Regions from separate parts of the Draconibacterium halophilum genome, predicted to be linked through region 2. Evidence: riboswitches for the same ligand, from Rfam matches in the RefSeq annotation. Region 2 holds a riboswitch; the other holds the start of a gene.

Region 1 (8,552 bases), 370 kb from region 2:
AACAGGAACCGGGGTAAACGGCGATTTTGGAACAGGACAGCTAGATCGTGCGACAAACCGCCAAGAGAATATTAGTTTCCAAAATGATGTGTCAGGAGCAGAAAATGGCTGCCTGGTAATTACAACACGAAAAGAATTTTACATCGACAGAAATTATACCAGTGGCAGAATTAATACAGCCGGGAAAAAATCGTGGGGACCGGGACACCGAATTGTAGCCAGAATTTATCCGCACGATGTAAAACAAATGGGACAAGGTTTTGCCTTTTGGATGATGCCCGATGAAATTCCGGAGGGCTGGAACAGCCTGATGTGGCCGCAAGGTGGCGAAATCGATATTATGGAATATGTTGGACCTATTCCCTTTCATAATCTTGGTAGCGTACATTATGCCTGGTTTTGGCAAAACAACGAATGGGCCGAATGGAACCATGGACACCAGGGAGCATATTACAGCTACGAAACAAAACAAGTACCGAATCCTGTTGAACCGGGCTACGGAAATTATCCGCCCGATGAAAACGATTTGAATGCCGGGAGTTACGGATTTCATACTTATGGAATCGACTGGTATTCAGACCGGATAGAATTTTTTATCGATGACAATACCTATCATATCCATCACTTGAACGACGGCGGCGTCTTCGCTGTGGATGGAGAAGACGAATCAGCTGTTATACTAAAGGAAGGAAGAAGAGTTAACGTTTCAGAATATTCCAATCATTTCTCTGAGTGGCATCCGTTCGAGCACAAAATGTATCCAATTCTAAGCGCCGGAGTAGGTGGATCTACCTATTCATATGGTGGAGCCATTGTTTCAGCGGCAGAATTCCCATGCTCTGTTTTTATCGATTGGTTGCGGGTTTATAAACTGGATATTAATGTAGGAATTAATCAGGTTACATCCCGGGAATTTAAAATCTACCCTAATCCCGCAAAAGACAATTTTACTATTAGCGCCAAAAATACCGGTAAATACGAAGTTAAACTGGTCGATATTTCAGGAAAAACAGTTAACCAGAGCACCTTTAGCCATACAACAGAAATAAATACCTCTGAAATTGAGAAGGGTATGTATATGATTCTGATCGACGATGGAAAACGATCTGTTTCAGAAAAAATAGTAATTCAATAAGTAAAAAATATGCTTAAATCATTCAATAACCAAAAACAGAACTGGCCATTTTTACTGGCACTTCTAATACTCATCTCACCCTTAAACGGATGCAGCGAAGATGATACTGATGCAGGTTTCACTTCCGATTTTTCGTATTCATTTATTGATGATAATAACGTTCAGTTCACCAATGAATCAGAAGGAGAGTACTTAAGAATGAACTGGGATTTTGGAAACGGGCAGACCGAAACAACAACATCTAAAACACAATCTTATGATGTTTATTACCCGGTAGCCGGAGATTACGATGTTAATCTTTTGGTAATTGGTTTTGATGGAGAGCAAAAATCTGCCTCGAAAAAAGTAAACATTGCAACTACTGATTTTGCAATTAGTTTTACTGCCGAACCCGATGGCAGCAATGCGAACCTAATCAACCTCGAAAATACTTCAGACGGGAATTACGATTCCTTTCAATGGGAATACCGCAATAAAATTGTAGCTGACGAAACCAATACAGCTGCCTATTTCCCTTATGCCGGAACGTATAAAATCGAACTTATTATCACCAAAAATGGGGAAACCTATACTACTACAAAAAATGTAACCATCGCAAACGACGACCCCGATCACTTTTCAAGATTGGAAATGGTTTGGTCGGATGAATTTGATGGAGATGCAGTTAACTCCGACAACTGGACTTTCGAAACCGGCTCAGGAGGTTGGGGAAACAACGAGTTGCAAAATTATACCAATGCCGCAAATGCAGAGATAAATGATGGTATTCTTACCATTACTGCCGAAAAAGTAAACGACAATAAAGTTCCGGGGTCCTATACTTCAACCCGCATAATTACCAGCGGCAAACAAGAATTTACTTACGGACGAATGGAAATACGAGCCAAACTGCCTTCGGGCAGAGGAATCTGGCCGGCAATCTGGATGCTAGGTGCCAATATTGGCAATGTAGGCTGGCCAGCCTGTGGCGAAATTGATATTATGGAATACGTGGGCTACCAACCCAACACCGTGCATGCAACAGTGCATACTTCGGCAGGTTCCGGCGGAGATGGAAGCGGAAGCAGCAAAACGCTCAACACGGCCGAAGAAGAATTTCATGTTTACGGAGTGTTTTGGACCGAAAAGGAAATGGTTTTCTATACCGATTCACCTGAGAATGTGACTCATCGATATGCACCGTCAAATAAAACCAGCGACAACTGGCCGTTCGACAAACCACAGTTTTTTATTCTGAATGTGGCTGTCGGAGGTAATTGGGGCGGCGCACAGGGAATTGATAATTCAATCTTCCCACAAATGATGGAAGTAGATTACGTTCGTGTATACCAGGAAATGTAGAACTAAAAACTAACTAAAATGAAGATTAGAGCATTAATTTTGATTATTGGGACTTGGCTACTGGCAGGTTGTTCAGCCACATTCACCGACAGTCCTGATCAGACAGAACAAAGAATCAACAGTTTGTTGAACGAGATGACACTTGATGAAAAAATCGGACAGATGCAGCAGGCTAACGATGGTTTTTTCGGAGATGAAGAGGCGACAAAACAAGCCATTAGAGATGGAAAAGTTGGATCATTTCTAAATATGATTGGCGCTGATAAAGTTGCCGAATTTCAACGTGTAGCACTTGAAGAAAGTAAACACGGAATTCCATTGCTTTTTGGACGTGATGTAATTCACGGATATCGAACCATTTTCCCAATTCCACTGGGAATGGCTTCGTCGTGGGAACCTGAATTGGCTGAAAAAGCTATGCGCATTTCGGCCATTGAAGCCTCATCGATGGGTATTAACTGGACTTTTGCACCGATGATGGACGTTACCTGGGATCCGCGCTGGGGACGAATTGCTGAAAGTTGTGGCGAAGATCCGCTGCTGACTTCTGAATTTGCAGTGGCCATGGTAAAAGGTTTTCAGGGCGACTTAAGTGATCCAACGGCAGTAGCCGCATGCGCCAAACATTTTGTAGGTTACGGCATGTCAGAAGCCGGCCGCGATTACAATACCACGTACATTCCCGAAGCGCTGTTACGAAACGTTCATCTTCGTCCGTTTAAAGCTGCAGCCGACGCCGGAGTACTAACATTTATGTCGGCATTTAACGATTTAAACGGCGTGCCAACATCTGGAAACGAATTCACGCTGAAACAAATTTTACGCGACGAGTGGAACTATAAAGGGATGGTAGTTAGCGACTGGGGATCGATTGAGGAAATGATCAACCACGGTTATGCGGCCGATAAAAAACATGCCGCCGAAATTGCAGCAAAAGCCGGTGTTGATATGGAAATGGCAACTACCTGTTACGCTGATAATTTAAAGACTTTAATTGAAGAAGGCGCGATTACCGAAGCAATGATTGACGAGTATGTTGGCAATATTCTGCGTGTAAAACTAAAAATGGGCTTGTTCGAGAAACCTTACAACAACCACGTTTCAACAGATACGATTTTGGCACCTTCACACCTCGAAGTATCGCGCGAAGCGGCACGAAAGAGTATGGTTTTGCTGAAAAACAATAATAACACTTTGCCCATCTCAAAAAATATTCGCTCCCTGGCAGTAATTGGCCCACTTGCCGATGCAGCCCGCGATCAGTTGGGAACATGGATCTTTGATGGACAAGGCGAAGACTCGACAACTCCAAAAGAAACTTTCGGAGAGATTCTTGGAAGTAAAATGAACTATGTTCCCGGATTGGAATACAGTCGCGATAAATCGACAAAAGGATTTTCAGCAGCCATTGCTGCAGCAAGAAATTCTGACGCTATTTTATTCTTTGCCGGCGAAGAGTCAATTCTTTCGGGTGAAGCAAATGCACGCGGAATTATTGATTTGCCGGGTATTCAAACAGAACTGATTACAGAACTCAAAAAGACGGGGAAACCACTTATTTTGGTTGTGATGGCCGGAAGACCACTGGGAATTGGTGCCGAGATGGAAATGGCTGATGCGGTTCTTTATGCCTGGCATCCGGGAACAATGGCCGGACCGGCAGTGGCAGATTTAATCTTTGGCGACTTCTCGCCTTCAGGTAAATTACCCGTAACTTTTGTTAAAGGTGCCGGACAAATTCCATTCTATTACTACCGTAAAAACACAGGCCGCCCTGCAACCGAAGATGATGTTACCTATATCGATGATATTCCTCGCGATTCAAAACAACTTTCGCTCGGGTTTAAATCCATGCACATCGATTATGGAGTTACTCCTCTCCTGCCGTTTGGATATGGCTTGAGTTACACCGATTTTGAGTACGGCAATCTAAAACTGTCTTCTGATGAAATGTCAACAGATGGAACGATCACGGTTTCGGCCGACATTAAAAATATTGGGCATTACGAAGCCGAAGAAATTGTACAGCTATATATACGAGACCAAGTGGGAAGTATTACCCGACCTATTAAAGAATTAAAAGGTTTTGAAAAAATCAATCTAAAACCGGGAGATGTAAAAACAGTGAGCTTCGAGTTGAAAGCAGAAGATCTGCAATTTTTTAACGGCGACGATTTCGTAATTGAACCGGGAGATTTTGATGTTTGGGTCGGTCCGAATTCGGATGAAGGATTGCACCATACTTTTAGTTTACAATAAGTTCATTTAACGCGAATAGCAGACCTGAGGAAACATCAGGCTGACATTCAGGAACAGGCATTTCCATTTGCGAAATGCCTGTTGTCGTTTATAACTATTTACATTTCACGTTCAAACTCAACCTTCCACAACCCCCTAAAATCATTTAAGTGGTAACCCGTTGCCAAATCAGCCGGATACAACTCTTCAAGTTTTTCTTTGGTTGCGGCGTTTATATCTGTTGTATTCCCATGGCACTTTAAACAAGCCGGCATACCAATTCTTATTGGCTTATAATACACCAGTTCGTTACCACTTTGTATTACAGTGTCAGCCAGCTGTTCTTCCGTAAAAAGTTTCCACATCTTTTTTTCCTGTTTTGTATCCAGGGCATTTTGCGGATTACGGTTTTTAGCAGAAACTCTTGAAATATTACAATTAAATTCTTTGTTCAAACTGTCGACAATTGAACTGGCTTCCAGGTTACAAAACTCAACAGCATATTCTGGTCCGCCGGTTTGAATGGCTTGTCCAACGTTACTTAAAAGCACAGTTTGTACATTCGCAGTAATTTCCTTTCCGCTTTTTTGATACTTTTTATACGTCTCAATATCCATCTTTGTGGAACAGGCAAAACAAAATAGCATCAGTAAAATTGGTAAGAATTTGTTTTTCATAGCTTACATTTATTAAGTTAATGGTTTAAAAAGTCTTTAATTCGTTAACTGCAAGTTCTACTTGATACCAATTTTAATTCCAAATGAACTTTACAAATTTTTAGAGATTTTGGATTTAGACAAGTTAATAAAATTTTGGCATAGCCTAAGTTCTGGCAAAATTTTTTAGCGAAGTATAAATTCAAAAGAATAATAATTTTAAGCTTATTTGGTGTTAATATTGGTATTGTTTGTCAAATCACAAAATCAACTATATTTGCGGTATCAAATATTCTTTTGATTAAGAGTGTTTGCTTATACAGAAGAGTGGAGAGATCGGGCTCTGCGAAACTCTGGCAACCTTGTCAGCCAAATGGCGGATGAAAAGGTGCCAATACCCGGCCGGAAACGGAATTATAATTTAAACACTATCGATGAAGAAACTGCACTACAAATTATTTTTTACAAGCTATCTGCACGGGGCAAATATGTGTATGCGCCAGCGGTTTTAGCCGCATATAAAATAAGCAGAGTAAAAAATATCAGTAAAAACTTTTAAATGAAGATAGTTGCCGAGTTTGAAGCTACATGCTTCGGTCTTCCGGCTACGAACTTCCGACTTTTTTAAATATGTCGAAAACAAAATCGTACGAAGAAATTAACCAAAAACTGAAGGCTGGAAAAGCAGTAGTTTTAACTGCCGAAGAAGTTGCTGAAATGGCGAAAGAAATGTCGCCCGAAGAAATAGTTGAAAAAGTAGATGTAGTAACCACAGCAACCTTTGGCGCCATGTGCTCGTCGGGGGCAATTATAAATTTTGGGCACGCCGACCCGCCAATCCGAATGGAAAAGATTCGCCTGAACGGTGTTCCGTGTTATGAAGGACTTGCCGCAGTAGATTCATACATTGGTGCTACTGCCTGTGATCCTGACAATCCGGAATACGGCGGAGCACACGTTATTCAGGATCTGCTGGAAGGAAAAGATGTGGTTTTGGAAGCCTGGGGAAAAGGCACCGATTGTTATCCGCGGAAGCACATAAAAACCAAAATCAATATTAACACCATAAACGAGTTTACGCTTTTTAATCCGCGAAATGCGTATCAGAATTATAATGTTGCTGTGAATACCACTTCCACTATAAAATATACGTACATGGGCAGTTTGCTTCCTAATTTGCGTAATGCCACCTACTCCACTTCGGGCGAATTAAGTCCGCTGTTGAACGATCCTGAGTTTAAAACAATCGGGCTGGGTACACGCATATTTTTAGGAGGTACACAAGGATTTGTGGTTTGGCCGGGAACACAGTTTCATACAACAAAACCCAAAAACGAGCTGGGAATTCCGGTTACCAATGCAGCTACTATAGCTGTTATGGGAAACCTGAAAGAAATGTCGGCCGATTATATTCAGGCTGCATCGTACGAAAAATATGGTGTGAGTATGTTTGTGGGAATTGGAATTCCTATCCCGGTATTGAATGCTGATATTGCCAAACGCGTTTCGATTAACAACAGCCAGATTGAAACTTCGGTGCTTGATTACGGAACGGTTGGAACACCCAAGTTGGGTCAGGTTACTTACGAAGAATTACAGTCGGGAACGATAAAAGTAAAAGGCAAAAAGATTCGAACAGCGCCGGTAGCAAGCTTAAAGAAAGCTCGCAAAATTGCCGATGAACTAAAAGAGTGGTTAAAAAACGGTAATTTCGAAGTAACCAAACCCGTGCAAATGTTCCCTTCAAATACATCGTTAAACGGACTAAAAGAAACGGAGGTTGACAATGATTAAAAAAAGATACATACTGAATTTCCCTCCGCAAAGCGGCGACAAAGCGTTTACCTATCACCTGGTGAAAGAATACGATATCCGGATAAATATTCTGAAAGCAGAAGTCTATCCGGGAAAACGCGGTAGTCTTTTACTTGAACTGCAAGGCAAAAAAGAAAACATTGAAAAAGGCGTTGAATACATTAAAAGCCACAAAATTACCTGCGAATCACTCGACAAACGCATTCGCTGGAAAGAAGAAAAATGTATCGACTGCGGAAACTGCACCGCCGTATGTTTTGCCGGAGCCTTGAATATGAACAAGGAATCGTGGGAACTGGAATTTGACAAAAGCAAGTGTGTGGTTTGCGAATTGTGTATTCCGGCTTGCCCGCTAAATTTGTTTGAAATTGATTTTAGATGAGTTTACTCGTAAACCGTCATTCCGAACTTGATTCGGAATCTCATCGTAAAAATGCTGAATCAAGTTTAGCATGACGTAATTAGAAAAATATGAAACTTTTTGAAGAACGTACATACCGCAGCCAGTTTAACAACGAACGTTTTACAGGTTTTGAAGTAAAACATCAGGAAACTGATCTCTGGATTGGAGTTGATCCGGCTTCATACAAAGAAGAGATGAAGGAAGTGGCTTTGGCAAAAATGAAAACGCTGCGCCAAATTTTCGATGATTATATCGAAAAAGAACCGTTTTTCAGGAAAAGCCTGAAACCATTTCAGCCGTCTGATTTTGCTCCGGAAGAAGCAAAAGCAATGGCGCTGGCTGCCGAAAAAGCGGGAATTGGCCCGATGTCGGCAGTGGCAGGTTTGTTTGCCCGCGAAATTGGAGAAGAAATTTGTAAAAACTTTTCGGTGAAGGAACTGTTAGTTGAAAACGGCGGCGACATCTTTGTGCTTTTACAGGATGAATTGATTTTATCGGTTTTTGCAGGCGAATCCATTCTATCCGAGCGTATCGGGCTGGTAATTCCAGCAGGGAGTAGTACCTTTGGTATTTGTACTTCGGCCGGAACCGTTGGCCCATCGCTGAGTTATGGAAAAGCGGATGCAGTTGTGGTGGTTTGTGAAGACATTCTTATGGCAGATGCGTTGGCGACAGCCCTGGGAAATAAGGTGAAAACACCTGACCATGTTGAGAAAGTGATTAAACAGGCAGAAAATTTTAACGAGATACAATCGTTGCTCATTATTTGCGAAGACAAGATCGGAATTAAGGGAGACAACGAAATTCGAATATTGAAGTAAATGAAACAAACGATAAATTAAATAAGATGCTTGACCTACTTATTCAGTTCCCCCTTTGAAGGGGCCAGGGGGATGAACTTATTAATTTTAAAACCATGTCCGAAGATTTTTCAAATAATAATTACAATAAAAATCTAAAAGAA
Region 2 (8,552 bases):
CTCTTAAAGCTTTCAGTGTTTGATTTTACGGGGTCAAAAAGGTTGTCGGCTTGTTGCGATGTGGTTAAAAGAAAGTCCGACTGCTTAGCTTTGGTAGCGAGTAAAATTGGAACAATAACTTTATCATGGCTTGTCTCGTGAAAGTTTTTTAAATCCAAAGCATAATCCCAAACTTGATCGATAGCATATGAAGGATATTCTTTTTCCCCAACTTTAAATTCCACAACAAAAAGAATCGACTTGATAATCAGAAGCACATCAATTCGTTTACCCATTCTTGGGATAGCGTACTCAAAATAAATTGAGCCGGAATGCTCTACTAATAATTCTTGTAGATATTCAATTTGAAATTTCCATGCATCTTTTTGGGTCTGCTCTGTAGCAAACTCGTTGTTATTTGCTAACTCTCCCAATATATGGGTATAGGACTTAATCAAAAACGATGTGATGGAATCTGAGTAATATGCTCGGTTCATTAGATTATGTTGAATTTTCAACTATAAAACTAATAGAATTTTCGTTAAAAAGCTTAGCTTTCAACTGTAAGAAAAACAAACAAACCCACATAGCGGCGACAAACAAATATTAATTTGTTCTTCGGATTCGGAGATGTTATAAGTGTTGAACACTTCTGTTCTTACACCACATATCAGACAAGTTGTTGGTTGATCTGAAATAAGGAATGTTTCAAGAGCAGAAAAAATTGAAGGATTATATTCACTCATTTTCTTCTTTTAACAAAATCAATTCACACCAATCATGATCAAGTTTTGGATTATAATCAGGAAACTGAGGTTTTATTAATCCAAAATCATGAGGCACGAAATATAAATCATCAATAAGCTGACATCTAAACCACTTTTCAAATTCTTGAAGTGATAAATTCTTTGGATTATCTATTTCTGCTTCTTCATAAAGCTTATAATTCGCCGCGTCTCGATACAAATATTCAATGATTATTCTATGTTTCATTGCGTGCAAAACAACAAAATAGCTTTATTCTCGTCAACGGACTATAAGTAACATCTACCTGATGCCGGCGGCATCAAATGTATCTAGAAAAAAGATTGGTGGAAAACATTCGACTCCAACAGGAGTCGCACCTTTTTTCCCAACTATGCTTTCTATACACATTTAAATCCGCTGGATTTGTCGCATTGTTTTTAAAAATTCCTGTACCAATATTTGCACCGGTTTAAAGTCGCTGCTTTTTTCGTGGGTGCCGGGTTTCAGGTAAAGACGGCGGACAACTTCCAGCATCAGCGATTGTACCCTGTTGTTTTTGTTGTACCAGCGCATGGGCACCAGTGTTCCGGCATAGGGGCGGTTAATTTCAACCGTAAATCCCCGTTCAACAAAAAACTGCTCGGCAAGGCTTGCCAGTTCGGGCGATGTATGAAAAGGATCGGTTCCCAGGTTAAAATCGGGGCGCGGGGTGCTTTGGTGCAAATCACGTTGCAGCGGCTTATCGGGGAATGAATGACAGTCGATAAGCAAAGCACCGTTATATTGGGCAAGTTGTTTTTCAACAGCCTCCGTTAATCGTTGGTGGTGTGCGTTGTAATACGTTTCCACTACCTGTTTGTGTAAAGCGGCACTCACCCGCCGCATTGGATTTCCCGCATCCGTTTTTTCATACAGCACACCCATTCCGTATTTCGCCATGGGTTCAAGCGAGTCGTCGGTAAAAACGTTCCACATCGCAAAACACCCGCGAGAAGGGTGCGATTATCGCCTCATCCCGTTTGTTGGCAAACAGCTCGTCGGTGTACCAGTCGGTGAGTTTTAGTATTTCTTCCTGTAAAGCTTCACTGCTTAATAAAAAGCCGGTGTAATCAGGGATTTGCGTTGAGGCGTGGGGAATGTGGAGAATAAGTTGTTTCATTTTAATGTATTGAATTGTTAAAGATCGCTTCTCCCGATTCGTTTTACTCATCGGGATCGCGATGACGTTGGGATAAAGTTTACGGCAGCGAACCGTGTAGTTTTTTCCAGGGAACATGATTCTCGTGGTCCGCTGCCCGACACACAAAGAATGTAAGTCATTGCGAGCGTAGCGAAGCAATCTCTCAAATGCCCCTCGTTAAAAACAAGAGGAAAAAGAGAGTTAATTATAGTAACCCTGATTGAGTGTTTCGACCAGTCCTTTAGGAATCCAGCAAATTCTTTTCTGGGTGTCCCCGTATTTTTCACACAATTCCAAACCGATAATATTACCGCTCGGAAACTTTACCAAAATGACAAAATTTTGTCCTTCTCCCAGTTCGACGTTCTTTGGGAAAATACCGGCTGGTGTTTTAATAAAATACGGTAACCTGGCGTCCTCCAACTGAAAAAATTCTTCCAGAGTTACTTCATCCACCTTATCAGCAAAAATGCTAAAGGTTGTGTGTCCGCAATTTTCACCATGATAAAATTTAAATCTCGTCACTTTTAATTGTAGAAAGCGCTCAACAAAATTGGGCCAGTTCTTTGAATGAATTTTCATAAAGCACAAATTTTAAATGGTTAATATTTGTGCATCACGTGTAATCGGCTTATGTCTGAATTGTAATTGTTTTTGACAGACTGTCCGCATACCAGTGTTATGGCATTTCTGCTCTAACACTAAACCACCGTGGCTTTACTTGCTCGGTTGGTATCCCGATAAAATCGGGATTCATGATGCATTACAAATATGTTCAATAAAATTGAAAGAAACAAACCATTATACAAGGCAAATGATAGTGAAGAAAGCGGAGAATGATTTTTATATGGCCTGCCGGAATTCCAAAATTGCTGTTGTGCCTTTTCCCGGTTCGCTTTCGAAACGGAGCGTTCCCTTATGAAAACCAACAAACTCGTTGCACAACACAAGCCCCAGGCCGGAGCCCGCTTCGCCATGGGTTCCCTGTTTAGATTCTCCCTGTTTAAAGCGATGAAGCGATTTTAGTGTTTTCTCGTCCATCCCCCGGCCGGTATCGGTAATTTGTAATTGTATTTTATCGTTGGTTTTTGTTGTACGAATGGAGATGCGGCCCTTTTCGGGTGTAAATTTAATGGCATTGGAAACCAGGTTGCGCAAAATGGTTTGCAGCATGTTTTTATTGCCGTCCAGAAAAATACCCTGCCCCTGGTTAAATTCCATCTCAATAGATTTTACGGTGGCCGAGCTTTTAAAGAAACTCAGGTTTTCTGAAATTAGCTGGTTAAGGTTTAAAACCTCTGTTTCAAAGTTGCTGCGGTTTTTTGATTTCGATGCCCAATCAAGCAGGTTTAACAAGAGGTGATAGGTAGACTGACTAAGCGTGTTAATCGTACTCATAAAACTTTTTCGATCAGTTTCGGTCAGTTCGGGTTCGTTTTCCAGCAAGTCTAAAACGGTCATAATGTTTCCTACCGGCCCCTTAAATCGTGTGCAATAATGGAGAAAAACCGGTCTCTCGACTTTAACTGGCTCCTCAGGTCGTTGGAAAGCTGCATATTGGCAGCCGTTAAAAAGCCAAAGGTGAGGGCAATCATTACAAATCCCGATATAATATGTAATACAATTCCGGAGGTGCTTAGCTCGGATGTATTAATCGATATATTTTGCATTACCGCTACCAGGTTAATCATCAGCAACAAAAAGAAGATAAAAAAAGAAAAGGCATTGATACGGAAAATTTGTTTCAGAAAATTTTGTTCGGGCGAAAGATTAAACATCTCGACGATAGCGATAACACAGTAAACAGAAAGAAATAAAACGTGGATTGCCAACTGCAACTGAAAAGAATGAAACACAAAAAAGAATACCAGCGACTGTAAAAAATCGGCTAGCGGAAAACCAATAATTATGGGATAGTGAATTTTGCGTTGTTTAAATTTCCATATCCCGGCGAGGTACAAATACAATCCCACAGAAACCATAAGCCCCGGTGCAACCATCGACAAATATTCGTTGTGCGATGGAAATAAGCGAAACAACAGGCCAAAACCGATTACAAGGCTACCGGAAGCCCAAAACCCTATTCCGTGGCCGGTTGTAGATTTGCGTAACAACAACATATATAACCCCATTATTAAACTTATTCCTGAATTTATAATGGTGAGAATTTGAATGGTACTCAACTGCATGGTTTAAAATTCGAATTGTTTGATTTAGATTGGTGACTGTATGCCAAAATTAGCAATGTCAGTGCAATTTACAAGTTTAAATGACAACGTGCTGACAGACGTGTAACGAAGAATTATCCGGGATTATTCAATTTGATGGATATTAGGTGTAATGTTCGTTAATCCAGTGCGTTATGGCAATTAACGTGGCTTATGATAAATAATGCGGGTTAACTTCTTTTTTACACCTGAGTTTAAAGTACAAAAGCAGGAAATTTATATCTTGAGCCGCAATAAATTTACAGAACACATACCATGTTTCATTTTTATATTACCCTTGCCTATATTCTTCCAAACATTTATGTTTTCTTCCGCATAAAAACCCTGTTTGTCTCCAAAAAATACCACCGCTTATACATTGCGATTTATTTGCTGCTGGCATTGATTTTCCCGGTATCCCAGAATTTTTTAAGGCATAATACCGATTTTATTTCGCAATTCTTTACAACCGTTTCGGGCTATCTATTGCCCTTTTTCCTGTACCTGTTTTTGTCGGTACTTGTTTTCGATTTATTTTTACTGACAAACCTGATTTTTAAAATCGTTTCGGTCGAACATCGAAAAAGTTTTTCATTTCGGCGGGCGGCATTTTCGTCCCTACTGCTTATATCGGCGGCAACCGTAATTGGTGGCGTTATCAATTTAAATACCATACGGGTTTCAAAATACAACATTGTTGTTCCGAAAAAGAACACGACTATGGAGAACCTGCGGGTGGCTTTTGTTGCTGATTTTCATATTCAGCAAAAAACCAGGCTGCGTTTTGTCCGGCAATTTGTTCGCAAGGTAAATGCCTTACAACCCGATCTAATTCTTTATGGCGGCGACATTGTTGAAGGGCGGGGCGAAAGTGCAACTTCCGTGGAAATTGAATCGGCATTAAAAAGTATTCAAACTAAATACGGGGCATTCGGAGTGCTTGGAAATCATGAATTTTATGCCGACCAGAACGATGGGCGTTTTTTCGAACAGGCAGGAATAATCTTGCTTAACGATTCAATTGTCAGAATAAACGATTCGTTTTACCTGGCAGGACGCTACGATGAGCATTTTAGAAACCGTAAAACGGTGCACGAAGTTTTGGGAAATAATCCGGCTGATTTGCCCCTGATTCTTTTGGATCATCGCCCCACACAATTGCAGGAAGTTAGCCAAACAATGGTTGACGCGCAATTTTCGGGACATACGCATAACGGGCAACTTTTTCCCCTTAATTATATTATTCGCCAGATGTACGAACTAAGCTGGGGATACCGGAAAACAGGGGATACCCATTTTTTTGTGACCAGCGGCTTGCGTTTGTGGGGGCCACCGGTTAAAACCGCCGGGAAATCGGAAATAATGCTGGTGGATTTTACGTTTGAATAAAAGGCTGTTCAAAAGCATTTTCTATACACATGCGATGCCGCTGGCATCGGGAATGCATCGAATTATTTCCTCTAAATCCATCGGATTTGAATGTTTATAGAAAAGAATGTCGGGAAAGAATTGGTACGACTCCTTCCGGAGTCGAATGTTCTGTGTTCATTAATGTTTCTATAAACATGTGATGCCGCTGGCATAAAAGGAAAAAGGCATTGCTTGTGTAGTCCGCCAGCTTCAGATTATGTTTCTGGTCGCTTAATAAAACAAAGGTATAGATCATTAACTTTGCACAAAAACAGGTTCCACTTTGCAATGGATGATTATCAGAAACAAATTCGTACGGAATTATCGGTTTGGCAAAAACAAATGCTTCAAAGGCCATCTGTTATCAACTGGCTGTCGAAAAAAGTACAGGTAAAAATCAATACATGGATACCTGAAAAAATACATCGGGCAATTACAGTCACCATCAAACAAATGATACGCGGGGTTTTGTTCGGTGCCAACTATACCACCGCCAAACCGCTGTCGGGCGTGTCGTTGCAGGCACGTGAGGCTGCCATTCAGAAACGGATCAAATTTTACCAAACCACTGCTGCTGTTGAAGGGGGAATAACCGGTGCAGGCGGTATATTACTGGGATTTGCCGACTTTCCGGTTTTAATTGGCCTTAAACTGAAATTGCTGTTTGATATCTCGTCGATGTATGGTTTTAACGTAAAAGATTATAAGGAAAGGGTGTACATCCTGCATATTTTTGAACTGGCATTCTCAAGTCATGTGCACAGGCGGAAAATATACCTCGAAATGATTGACTGGGAAAAGAAGAGTAAAGACCTTCCTGAAGATATCCATCAGTTTGACTGGCGAAATTTTCAGCAGGAATATCGCGACTACATTGATCTGGCAAAGATGGCCCAGTTGATACCCTTCGTAGGTGCACCTGTTGGATACCTGGTTAACTCCCGCCTGATTGACAAATTGGGAAAAACGGCTATGAATGCTTACCGCATGAGAGCATTGGCAAATCAGTAAGAGCAGAGAGAGGAAGACGGAAATTTGAAGCACGAAGAGGGAAAAAATGAGCGGAGAGAGAAAGTGATCAGAAGCAGTTTTTCAGTGAAAGAAAATGTTACCGGTGTCAAGTCAACTATGAGCTGTAAAGGCCAAAAATTTTAGCATAGCCTTAGCTACATTACAATTTTTGAACGAATAGAAAACGGAAAAGAATAAGCTTATATGCGGCATTTCATGGTTTATGTGGCATAATACTATGCAAGCTTTAACCTTTCCAAACTTCCCGGCTTTTACATTCTAATGGGTCTCAACTGACTTCTGTTTAAGTAAAAAGTAAGAAACAACGCAGCCAGCGGAACCAGCATGTGAGGCAATCGGTAAACAGTTTCGAAGAGATTTTGGTGCAGGCTTTCCAGCGGGAAATCAATGTAGAAATTGGCCAGGGTTCTGGCCAAGGCAGTTAATCCACCCCACAGCGCAGCATAAATAAGTGAGTAAGCAGATAAGTGCGGAATAAATATGGTAATTGAGATTATAAAGTCGAGTATTCCTGCAATCTGTAAAATGCTTTTTGCTGTTCCTTCGTCGATACTGAAAATATTAAGGAATAGATCTATAAATACTCCGGGTTGCGGATAGTAACCAATGGCATACAAGCCATGTGCGGTAAATGTAAATGCAATGGCAATTTTCATGAGCAGAAGCAGCTTTTTCTTTTTAATCCGATTTGATAATCCGTAACAGAAAAACAAGGGGAGCAAAAACTGGATGGTGTATTCGAAAAATTGTCCGACATGAAAAAATTTCTCTTTGGAATACAAAAACGCCAAAAATACCAGCGCAAGCGAAGAGAGAATATAAAGTGGTGTAAACTTTGCCAGTTGTCGGCTGCCAACAACCAGCGTGAGTACAGCCATTAAAGCATAAAAAATACCAAACCCAACTACGGTGTATTGAATAAATTGGTCGGTTGCGGCACTGGTAACATACTCCTGCCAGGTGCCGCCACGAAAAAACAACACCAGGCTTTCCATTATATCTTTATCCCACAATAAAGCTCTAAAAGGCGCATCCCAAAACAGGTGCTGCCACGCCCGTCCTGCAAACAATGCGAAGGTTGCCACACGTAAGGTAAGGTGAACCAATTGTAAGCCCGAATGTTTATTAGCCATGAAATGAAGAAACTGTTGGTTTCATTATTTAACACAACACGATTCGCTTGATTTATGTTTCATTCACTTTCAAAAAAATACGACTTTATGAGGTACTTTGTTTTTATTTTCCTGCTTGCCATTCCCTTCAGTTCTTTTTCGAAGACCGGAAAATACCGACTAACATTAAGAGACAATCCTGCCACATCGGTAGTTATTGGCTGGGAACAGGTGTCGGGTGAAAACCCGGTGGTTTATTACGGAAGTGAGGACAATGGAACAGAATGGAAAAAATACAAGCGGAATGCAAAACCCGACAGGTTGGTGCAATATGCAGAAATGGAAAACTGCTTTGTAAGGTTAAACGGACTTTCACCCAACACGGCCTATTATTTCGTTATAAAAGACAGTGAGGGTGTATGCCAACGATTCTGGTTTAAAACGGCTCCAATGGAATCGAATTCCAGAATGTCGTTTATTGCCGGTGGTGATTCACGCAATAATCCCATACCCCGCAGAAATGCAAATTTGCTGGTTAGTAAATTAAAACCACACGCCGTACTTTTTGGTGGCGACATGACAGTGAGCGGAACACCTGAACAATGGCAGGCATGGTTTGAAGACTGGCAATACACAATTAGTGAAGACGGAAGAATGTACCCGATAATTGCTGCACGTGGCAACCATGAAGGAAATAACGAAATGATATATCATCTTTTTGATGTGCCATCGGAAAAAATTTATTATGGTGTTACCTGTGGCGACGATTTAGTGCGTGTTTATGTATTAAATACAGAAATTTCAATTGCCGGAGAGCAAACAAACTGGTTAATAAACGATTTAGAAGTACACAAAAAATCACGATGGAAAATAGCACAATACCAT

What was found. A riboswitch is a leader RNA that binds a small molecule or an ion and turns the genes downstream of it on or off. The one in region 2 is predicted to bind S-adenosylmethionine.
Region 1: linked by a shared signal. The riboswitch ahead of G0Q07_RS00095 (homocysteine biosynthesis protein) and the one ahead of G0Q07_RS01435 (hypothetical protein) in region 2 are both predicted to bind S-adenosylmethionine.

The regions. Positions count from the first base shown of each region.
Region 1 covers NZ_CP048409.1:21,085-29,636, forward strand. The annotation lists gene G0Q07_RS00075 (T9SS type A sorting domain-containing protein) at 1-1,135, shown strand, start outside; gene G0Q07_RS20105 (family 16 glycosylhydrolase) at 1,145-2,476, shown strand; gene G0Q07_RS00085 (glycoside hydrolase family 3 N-terminal domain-containing protein) at 2,495-4,735, shown strand; gene G0Q07_RS00090 (Tll0287-like domain-containing protein) at 4,834-5,391, opposite strand; SAM riboswitch class I at 5,683-5,793, shown strand; gene G0Q07_RS00095 (homocysteine biosynthesis protein) at 6,001-7,164, shown strand; gene G0Q07_RS00100 (NIL domain-containing protein) at 7,157-7,567, shown strand; gene G0Q07_RS00105 (UPF0280 family protein) at 7,657-8,409, shown strand; gene G0Q07_RS00110 (endonuclease domain-containing protein) at 8,505-8,552, shown strand, end outside.
Region 2 covers NZ_CP048409.1:388,513-397,064, forward strand. The annotation lists gene G0Q07_RS01415 (DUF2075 domain-containing protein) at 1-476, opposite strand, end outside; gene G0Q07_RS01420 (hypothetical protein) at 718-972, opposite strand; gene G0Q07_RS01425 (N-formylglutamate amidohydrolase) at 1,135-1,665, opposite strand; gene G0Q07_RS20960 (N-formylglutamate amidohydrolase) at 1,670-1,885, opposite strand; gene G0Q07_RS01435 (hypothetical protein) at 2,108-2,488, opposite strand; SAM-I-IV-variant riboswitch at 2,547-2,673, opposite strand; gene G0Q07_RS01440 (sensor histidine kinase) at 2,750-3,367, opposite strand; gene G0Q07_RS01445 (hypothetical protein) at 3,376-4,089, opposite strand; gene G0Q07_RS01450 (metallophosphoesterase) at 4,390-5,502, shown strand; gene G0Q07_RS01455 (EcsC family protein) at 5,812-6,534, shown strand; gene G0Q07_RS01460 (hypothetical protein) at 6,807-7,688, opposite strand; gene G0Q07_RS01465 (purple acid phosphatase family protein) at 7,776-8,552, shown strand, end outside.